2 regions of the Pseudomonas sp. PDM14 genome follow, and region 2 is predicted to be linked to the other one. Evidence: predicted binding sites of a transcription regulator. Region 2 holds the regulator's gene; the other holds the start of a gene.
What was found. Region 2 encodes sigma-54, which starts transcription at its own class of promoters, with help from an activator protein. Its sites were predicted from a motif close to ANTGGCATNNANNTTGCTNT; they were not measured.
Positions count from the first base shown of each region.

Region 1: the regulator sigma-54 is predicted to act here: its motif matches at 3,026-3,045, upstream of IB229_RS00495 (ammonium transporter).

Region 1 covers NZ_JACVAQ010000001.1:130,059-134,559, forward strand. Annotated here, with positions in the region: gene IB229_RS00480 (PDR/VanB family oxidoreductase) at 1-89, opposite strand, end outside; gene IB229_RS00485 (dimethylamine monooxygenase subunit DmmA family protein) at 86-643, opposite strand; gene IB229_RS00490 (P-II family nitrogen regulator) at 1,179-1,517, opposite strand; gene IB229_RS00495 (ammonium transporter) at 1,529-2,851, opposite strand; gene IB229_RS00500 (FMN-binding glutamate synthase family protein) at 3,711-4,501, opposite strand, start outside.
Region 2 covers NZ_JACVAQ010000003.1:306,807-311,307, reverse strand. Annotated here, with positions in the region: gene lptA (lipopolysaccharide transport periplasmic protein LptA) at 1-380, shown strand, start outside; gene lptB (LPS export ABC transporter ATP-binding protein) at 380-1,105, shown strand; gene IB229_RS21060 (RNA polymerase factor sigma-54) at 1,253-2,749, shown strand; gene hpf (ribosome hibernation-promoting factor, HPF/YfiA family) at 2,907-3,215, shown strand; gene ptsN (PTS IIA-like nitrogen regulatory protein PtsN) at 3,229-3,693, shown strand; gene rapZ (RNase adapter RapZ) at 3,704-4,501, shown strand, end outside.

The DNA of each region.
Region 1 (4,501 bases), on a different contig from region 2:
CTGCCCTCCTCGGCCTCGAAGGTGAATTCCCGCACCACCGGGGTCAGCTGGCGCACGGCCGTGACCTTGACGTTCATCAGCGCGCTCACGGCCGGGCCTCCACACTGCGACCATCCGCGTACGGCTGGTCGGGATCAATGCACACACCCATGTAGGCGCCCAGACGGCGGGAGAAATGTTCGCGCACCAGCAGCCGCACGCCGCAGTGGCTGCAGCAGGTTTCGCCCACTTCGCCGATGTCCTGAAAGGTCGAGCAGTGCACGCAGAACAGGCGCTTGCGCTCGCCGCGCTTGAACAGTTCGATCTCGTCGCCGAGCAGGCCGGCGTGCCGGGCCAGGCGGTAGACATGCCAGAGGAAGGTCTCGTCGCCGACCACATACAGGCGCGTGCCGACCTGGGCGTCTTCCAGCAGCAGCTGCAGGCGCAGGTAAAGCCCGAGCGGATCGGCGAAGCACTCCTGCTCGATCGCTGTCGGCAGCTCGCCACTGAGGCAGAGCAGCAGGGTTGGCGTCGCGGGTTCCAGCAGCGTGGCGGCGTGGGCGGCGTCCTGCGCCACCACCACCCGATGACGCGCCGGATGCGTCGAAGCCTGGCTGGCATACCTGGGTTTGCTGAACATTACATCGCCGGTGGATGCAGTCATCTGAAGCCCTCCCTGACGCGCCGGAAAGCGCCTGTGAGTGGTTGTGCAAAGTGACGCCTAAAAATTCCCACAGGGAACTTTTTGTTCTTTTTAAGAAAGCACGGAACATGCCACTTTCGGCCGCCGCCGGGATTTCCGCGTGCTGGTTGGGCGTGGCGTAAACCGCGGGCTGGCGGGGTGTTTTGCGGCTGCACTACGGGTGGTCAAATCGGTGCTGCGCGCGCCGATTCGGCGCAAGGCGGGTCAATCGTGAAGAGGCCTGTTGGCCGGTGAATGGCTAGGCCGAACGGGTTGCGATTAGCGTTATGGAGGCGCCGGGCACGGCCACACTGGTGCTGCCGTCGTAGGGTGCGCCGTGCGCACCAGGTGCCCCCCATCGGTACGCGGCGCACCGGTTCACGACTCATTGGTGCGCGGTCCATCGGTGCGCGCGGCGCACCCTACGCAAGCACCGCGCAATAACGGGTTTCGCAGACACGGATCGCCATGAAAAACGCCGGCACGGGGCCGGCGTCGTTCATCTGCGGTGTTCGGCCTAGACGGCGTCACCGCCCTCCTCGCCGGTACGGATACGCACCACCGTGGCGAGGTCATGGACGAAGATCTTGCCGTCGCCGATCTTGCCGGTACGCGCCGCCTTGAGGATGGCGTCCACGGCCGCCTGGCAGCGCTCGTCGGTGACAGCCGCTTCGAGCCTCACCTTGGGCACCAGGTCGACCACGTATTCGGCGCCGCGGTAGATCTCCGAGTGGCCCTTCTGCCGGCCGTAGCCCTTGACCTCGGTAACGGTCAGGCCGGTGACGCCAACCTCGGCCAGCGCCTCCCGCACATCGACCAGGCGAAAGGGTTTGATGACTGCGCTGATCAGTTTCATGGCAGTCCCCCTCAGTTCGAGTACTTGTAGCCGACTTCGCCATGGGCGGAGAGATCCAGGCCATCGACCTCGACCTCTTCTTCCACGCGCAGCCCGCCACACAGCAGGGAAGCGATCTTGTAGGCGATCCAGCTGCTCACCGCCGAGAAGACGATGCTGAACAGCAGCGCACCGCCGTTGACCAGCAACTGCTCGCCCAGGCCACGGCCTTCGACGAAGCCTTGGCCACCGAGGCTGGTCAAGGCGAATACCGGGGTCAGCAGGCCGCCGAGAATGCCGGCGACACCGTGCACGCCGAACACGTCAAAGGCGTCATCCAGGCCGAGCATCGGCTTGAGTTTTTCCACCGCCCAGACGCACACCGGCGCAGCGATGAAGCCGAGCAGGATGGCGCCCATCGGGCCGACGAAGCCGCAGGCCGGGGTGATGATCACCAGGCCGGAAATGGCCCCGGAAATCGCGCCGAACAGGCTCGGCTTGCCACGGTGCAGCCATTCCACCAGCAGCCAGGCCAGGGCACCGGCGCAACTGGCGAGCATGGTGTTGACGATCACCAGCATGGCGAAACCGCTGGCGGCCAGGGCGCAGCCGCCGCAGAAACCCAGCCAGCCTACCCAGAGCAGCGAGCCGCCGGTAAAGGTCATGGTCATGTTGTGCGGCGCCAGTGCCGAAGTGCCGTAGCCGCGACGCTTGCCGATCAGCCAAGCACCGACCAGGGCGGCGATGCCGACGTTGAGGTGCACCACGTTGCCGCCAGCGAAGTCCTGCACGCCGAGGTCGAAGACCCAGCCGCCGCCCCAGGCCATGTGCGCCATGGGGATGTAGTTGATGGTCAGCCACACCGCCATGAACACCAGCACCGCGGCAAACTTCATGCGCTCGGCGAAGGCGCCGACGATGATCGCCGGGGTGATCGCGGCGAACAGCAGCATGAACAGGAAGTACAGGTACTCGGGGATGGTACCGACCACCGAATCGGGGCTGACGCCACCGAGAAACAGCTTCTCGGTGCCACCGATGATCGCCTGCAGCGAGCCACCGTCAGCGAAGGTCAGGCTGTAGCCGTAGACCGCGAACAGCACCGACATCAGTGCCGTGGTGACAAAGACCTGGGTCAGTACCGACAGCACGTTCTTGCTGCGCGCCATGCCGCCGTAGAACAGCGCCAGGCCGGGCAGTGTCATCAGCAGTACTACCAGCGCGCACACCACCACGAAGGCGGTGTCGCCGCTGTTGATGGTCGGCACCACGGCCTCTTCCGCCTGGGCCGCGACACTGCCCAACAGAACAGAAGCCCCCAACAGGCTGCGCCCAACAGGTAAAAATCGGTTCATTGCCTACTACCCCCAATACGTTCGATTACCGACGGGATTGATCCAGCCTCGCTGTCGGATGCGAGGACGGACGTTTGCGAAAGCGTGTGTGGCGAGAGTGCCGAGCCGGCCTGGAATTCACCGGCAAAACACCACGTTTAAATTCCTTAAAGGAAATTTAATTTCCTATTTCTCATAGCAAAGCGCTTGCCAGAATTGCTGTGATGCCGGCGATTCATTGCAGGTTATTGATTGGTATAGGCTTTATTTGAAGGGACTGAATTCGAGCGGACTGAAGGAAAACGGCAGCAGGCAGCCATGCGTTTTCCTGGTGCGATTTTTATATTCCACACTGGTAAAACGCGAATGACTGGAAGCGGGAATGGAGCAGCGTTGTTGGAGGCAGTGCGGCCCGACCATCGCAGTCAGAACCTGCAACTGCGCGTGCTCTACTGTTGATCGTGTTGATCGTTCCCACGCTCCGCGTGGGAACGCCGTTACAGACGCTCTGCGTCTGCGGGACGCGGAGCGTCCCGGGTCAGGTACCCACGCTGGAGCGTGGGCACCATCGGACTTTTGTACGGACACTGATCGTTCCCACGCTCCGCGTGGGAATGCAGCTGCAGACGTTCTGCGTCTGCGGGGCGGAGCGTCCCGGGCCAGGTACCCACGCTGGAGCGTGGGCACCATCGGACTTTTGTATGGACACTGATCGTTCCCACGCTCCGCGTGGGAGTGCCGCTACAGACGCTCTGCGTCTGCGGGACGCGAAGCGTCCCCGGATCGGGTTACCACGCGGAGCGTGGGAACCATCAGGGCGCTCTTGCAAAAAGGGCCGCAACACTCAAGCGTTGCGGCCCTTTTCATTTCGCGGTTGGGCTCAGAACTTCTGCCCCGGCACCCAGTTGGTGCCGGCCAGCGGTACGCGGGCCATGGCGGCGGCTTCCACGGTCAGCGCTACCAAGTCCTCGGGGTCGAGGTTATGCAGGTGCGACTTGCCGCAAGCGCGGGCCATGGTCTGCGCTTCCAGCACCAGCACGCGCAGGTAGTTGGCCAGGCGACGCCCCGCCGCGACCGGGTCGAGGCGCTTGGCCAGTTCCGGGTCCTGGGTGGTGATCCCGGCCGGGTCGCGGCCGTTCTGCCAGTCGTCGTAGAAGCCGGCCGCCGAGTCGATCTGCTTCAGCTCCTCGTCCAGCCGCGGGTGGTTGTCGCCGAGGGCGATCAGCGCCGCGGTGCCGATGGCTACCGCGTCGGCGCCCATGGCCATGGCCTTGGCCACGTCGGCACCGGTGCGGATACCGCCGGAGACGATCAGCTGCACCTTGCGGTGCATGTCCATCTCCTGCAGCGCCTGCACGGCCTGCGGAATGGCCGAGAGGATCGGGATGCCGACGTGTTCGATGAACACTTCCTGGGTCGCCGCGGTGCCGCCCTGCATGCCGTCGAGGACGATCACGTCGGCGCCCGCCTTCACCGCCAGCTTGACGTCGTAGTACGGGCGGCTGGCGCCGATCTTCACGTAGATGGGTTTTTCCCAGTCGGTGATCTCGCGGATCTCGGCGATCTTGATCGCCAGGTCATCCGGGCCGGTCCAGTCCGGGTGGCGGCAAGCACTGCGCTGGTCGACGCCGACCGGCAGGGTGCGCATGCCGGCCACGCGTTCGGTGACCT
Region 2 (4,501 bases):
TCATCACCCAGGGCACCATGAAGATCACCGGCGACACGGTGACCATCACCCAGGACGCCAACGGCGAAGTCGAAGTGTTCACCTCGGTTGGCCGCCCGGCCTACTACGAGCAGAAACCGGCTGCCGACAAGCAGATCGTCAAGGCATACGGCCTGACCATCCAGTATTTCGCCAGCAACGAGCGCATCGTGCTGATCGACCAGGCCAAGGTGATTCAGGAAGGCAACACCTTCGAAGGCGAGAAGATCGTCTATGACACCCAGCGCCAGATCGTCAACGCCGGCCGCGCCAATGGCACCTCGGTAAGCACGCCGCGTCCGCGTATCGACATGGTCATCCAGCCGCGCAAGAAAACCGGCCAGCCGGAGCAAGGGCAGTAATGGCAACCCTGAAAGCGCAACACCTGGCGAAGAGCTACAAGGGCCGACAGGTCGTTCGCGACGTCAGCCTGTCCATCGACAGCGGCCAGATCGTCGGCCTGCTCGGCCCCAACGGTGCCGGCAAGACCACCTGTTTCTACATGATCGTCGGCCTGGTACAGGCCGATCAGGGGCGCGTGCTGATCGACGACCTCGACGTCAGCCACCAGCCCATGCACGGTCGCGCACGCGTCGGTATCGGCTACCTGCCGCAGGAAGCCTCGATCTTCCGCAAGCTGTCGGTGGCCGACAACATCATGGCCATCCTGGAAACCCGCAAGGATCTTGACCGCGACGGGCGCAAGGCCGCACTGGAGACCCTGCTGCAGGAATTCCATATCAGCCACATCCGCGACAGCCTGGGCATGAGCCTGTCCGGCGGTGAACGCCGCCGCGTGGAAATTGCCCGCGCCCTGGCGACCGAGCCGAAATTCATCCTGCTCGACGAACCCTTTGCCGGTGTCGACCCGATTTCCGTCGGCGACATCAAGCAGATCATTCATCACCTCAAGGCCAAAGGCATCGGCGTACTGATCACCGATCACAACGTGCGCGAAACGCTCGACATCTGCGAGACCGCCTACATTGTCAACGATGGCCAGCTGATCGCCGAAGGCGACGCCGAGAGCATTCTGGCCAACCAGCTGGTGAAAGAAGTCTACCTCGGACACGAATTCCGCCTCTGACACAGGCACGCGCTTCACTACATGGATGTTGTCAAGCCTAGGCAAAGCCGAAAGTTTTGGGCATATAATTTGCTTATTGGCGGCGCCTCGGCGCCCTGTAGTGAATGGCGCGCTTGCGCCAGCAAATAAGGTGCAAAGCTTCCTGCCATGAAACCCTCGCTAGTCCTCAAGATGGGCCAGCAGCTGACGATGACACCGCAGCTGCAGCAAGCCATTCGCCTACTCCAGCTGTCGACCCTGGACCTGCAACAGGAAATCCAGGAGGCCCTGGAGTCCAATCCCATGCTCGAGCGCCAGGAGGAAGGAGAGGACTTCGACAACTCCGACCCCATGGCCGACGGCAGCGAAGAACAGGTCAACCAACCGGTTCAGGAAGCGATCTACCAGGAAACCAACAGCACCAGCGCCGATTCGATCGAAGACGGCGAGTGGAACGAGCGCATCCCTAACGAGCTGCCGGTCGATACCGCCTGGGAAGACGTCTACCAGACCAGCGCCAGCAGCCTGCCGAGTAACGATGACGACGAGTGGGACTTCACCACCCGCACTTCCGCCGGCGAGAGCCTGCAGACTCACCTGTTGTGGCAACTCAATCTGGCGCCGATGTCGGATACCGACCGCCTGATCGCCGTGACCCTGATCGACTGCATCAACAACCAGGGCTACCTGGAAGAATCGCTCGAGGAAATCGTCGACGCCTTCGATCCTGAAATGGACGTCGAGCTGGACGAAGTGGAGGCGGTGCTGCATCGCATCCAGCAGTTCGAACCCGCGGGTATTGGTGCCCGCGACCTGCGCGAATGCCTGCTGCTGCAACTGCGTCAGTTGCCGGCAAATACGCCCTGGCTGGCCGAGGCCAACCGCCTCGCCGGTGATCACCTCGACCTGCTCGGCAGCCGCGACTACAGCCAGCTGATGCGCCGCATGAAGCTCAAGGAAGACGAGCTGCGACAGGTCATCGAACTGATCCAGAGCCTCAACCCGCGCCCCGGTTCGCAGATCGAGTCCAGCGAGCCGGAATACGTGGTGCCGGACGTGATCGTGCGCAAGCACAACGAGCGCTGGCTGGTCGAGTTGAACCAGGAGTCCGTGCCGCGCCTGCGCGTCAACCCGCAGTACGCCGGCTTCGTGCGTCGCGCCGACTCCAGCGCCGACAACACCTTCATGCGCAACCAGCTGCAGGAGGCCCGCTGGTTCATCAAGAGCCTGCAGAGCCGCAACGAAACCCTGATGAAAGTCGCCACGCAGATCGTCGAGCATCAGCGCGGCTTCCTCGAGTATGGCGACGAGGCGATGAAGCCCCTGGTCCTGCACGACATCGCCGAGGCGGTAGGCATGCATGAGTCGACCATCTCGCGCGTCACCACGCAGAAATTCATGCACACCCCGCGCGGCATTTACGAGTTGAAGTACTTCTTCTCCAGCCACGTCAGCACCTCCGAAGGCGGTGAATGCTCCTCCACCGCGATCCGCGCCATCATCAAGAAACTGGTCGCCGCGGAAAACGCGAAAAAGCCGTTGAGTGACAGCAAGATCGCTGGTTTACTGGAAGCACAGGGCATTCAGGTTGCTCGTCGCACAGTCGCCAAATACCGCGAATCCCTCGGGATAGCGCCTTCGAGCGAACGCAAACGACTGATGTGATGTGGCACTGAGGGAGGGCTTTTGCACAACCGGCCAGGCTGACGACACGCTTCCGCAGCGCGCCCCAGACCTGTTGTGCAAGAGCCCTCTCAGCCAGAGTGTTACGGTGGCAGGCCCGCTAGCCTGTCTCTTACACACGGCAACAAGGAGAAGCGGTATGCAAGTCAACATCAGTGGACATCAACTGGATGTGACCGACGCCCTGCGCGACTATGTCGGCGAGAAACTCAGCCGGCTGGAGCGCCATTTCGACAAGATCACCAATGTGCAGGTGACCCTGGAGGTCGAGAAGCTCAAACAGAAAATCGAAGCGACCCTGCACATCGCCGGAGGCGAAGTGGTCGCCAACGCAGAACACGAAGACATGTATGCGGCGATCGATCTGCTCGCCGACAAACTCGACCGCCAACTGATCAAGCACAAGGAAAAGCAGCTGGGTCGCCTGCAAGGCGCCGCAGCCCGCTGATACCTACCCACACATGATCCGACTCGAAAACATCCTGACCGCCGGCCGTTCCCTCGTGAACGTGCCGGGCGGCAGTAAAAAACGCGTTCTAGAACAGATTGCCAACCTGGTTGCGCGTGAATTGCCTGACCTCGATGGGCAAGACATCTTCGAAAGCCTGATTGCCCGTGAAAAGCTCGGCTCCACCGGCTTCGGCAACGGCATCGCCATTCCCCACTGCCGCCTGCCCGGCTGTACTGCGCCGATAAGCGCCGTGCTGCGTCTGGAAGCGTCGGTCGATTTCGACGCCATCGACGGTGCACCGGTCGACCTGCTGTTCGTTCTCCTGGTGCCGGAAGCGGCCACCGACGAGCACCTCGAACTGCTCCGGCAGATCGCCAGCATGCTCGACCGCGCCGATGTGCGCGAACGCCTGCGTCAGGCGCAGAGCAGCGAGGATCTCTACCGGGTCGTCGTCGACGTGCAGAACGGCCAGTAGGAGCGCGGTCATGCGCCTGATCATCGTCAGCGGTCGCTCCGGCTCGGGCAAGAGCACCGCCCTCGATGTACTGGAGGACAACGGTTTCTACTGCATCGACAACCTGCCCGCCGGCCTGTTGCCCGAGCTGGCGCAAAGCGCCCTGCTGCAAACCGAACTGATGCACCCGCAAGTGGCCGTGTCGATCGACGCGCGCAACCTGCCCAGCCAGCTGCGGCGCTTCCCAGAACTGCTCGAGGAAGTCCGCGCCCGGCATATCGTCTGCGACGTGCTCTATCTGGATGCCGATGAGGAGACCCTGCTCAAGCGCTTCTCCGAGACCCGCCGGCGCCACCCGCTGACCAACGAAAGCCGTGCCCTGGCCGAAGCCATCCGTGATGAAGAGCTGCTGCTCGCACCGATCACCGACCTGGCCGACCTGAAGATCGACACCACCCACCTGAACCTCTATCAGTTGCGCGACACCATCAAGCTGCGCCTGCTGAACAAGCCGGAGCCGGGTACCGCGTTTCTCATCGAGTCGTTCGGCTTCAAGCGCGGCATGCCGGTCGACGCCGACCTGGTATTCGATGTGCGTTGCCTGCCCAACCCGTACTGGAAGCCCGATCTGCGCGAAATGTCCGGCCTGGAACAACCGGTGGCCGAGTACCTCGCGGCGCAGCCGGATGTCGAGGAGATGTACCAGGACATCCACGCCTACCTGAGCAAATGGCTGCCGCGCTTCGCTGCCAGCAACCGCGCCTACGTGACCATCGCGATTGGCTGCACCGGTGGTCATCACCGCTCGGTATACTTGGCCAACCGCCTG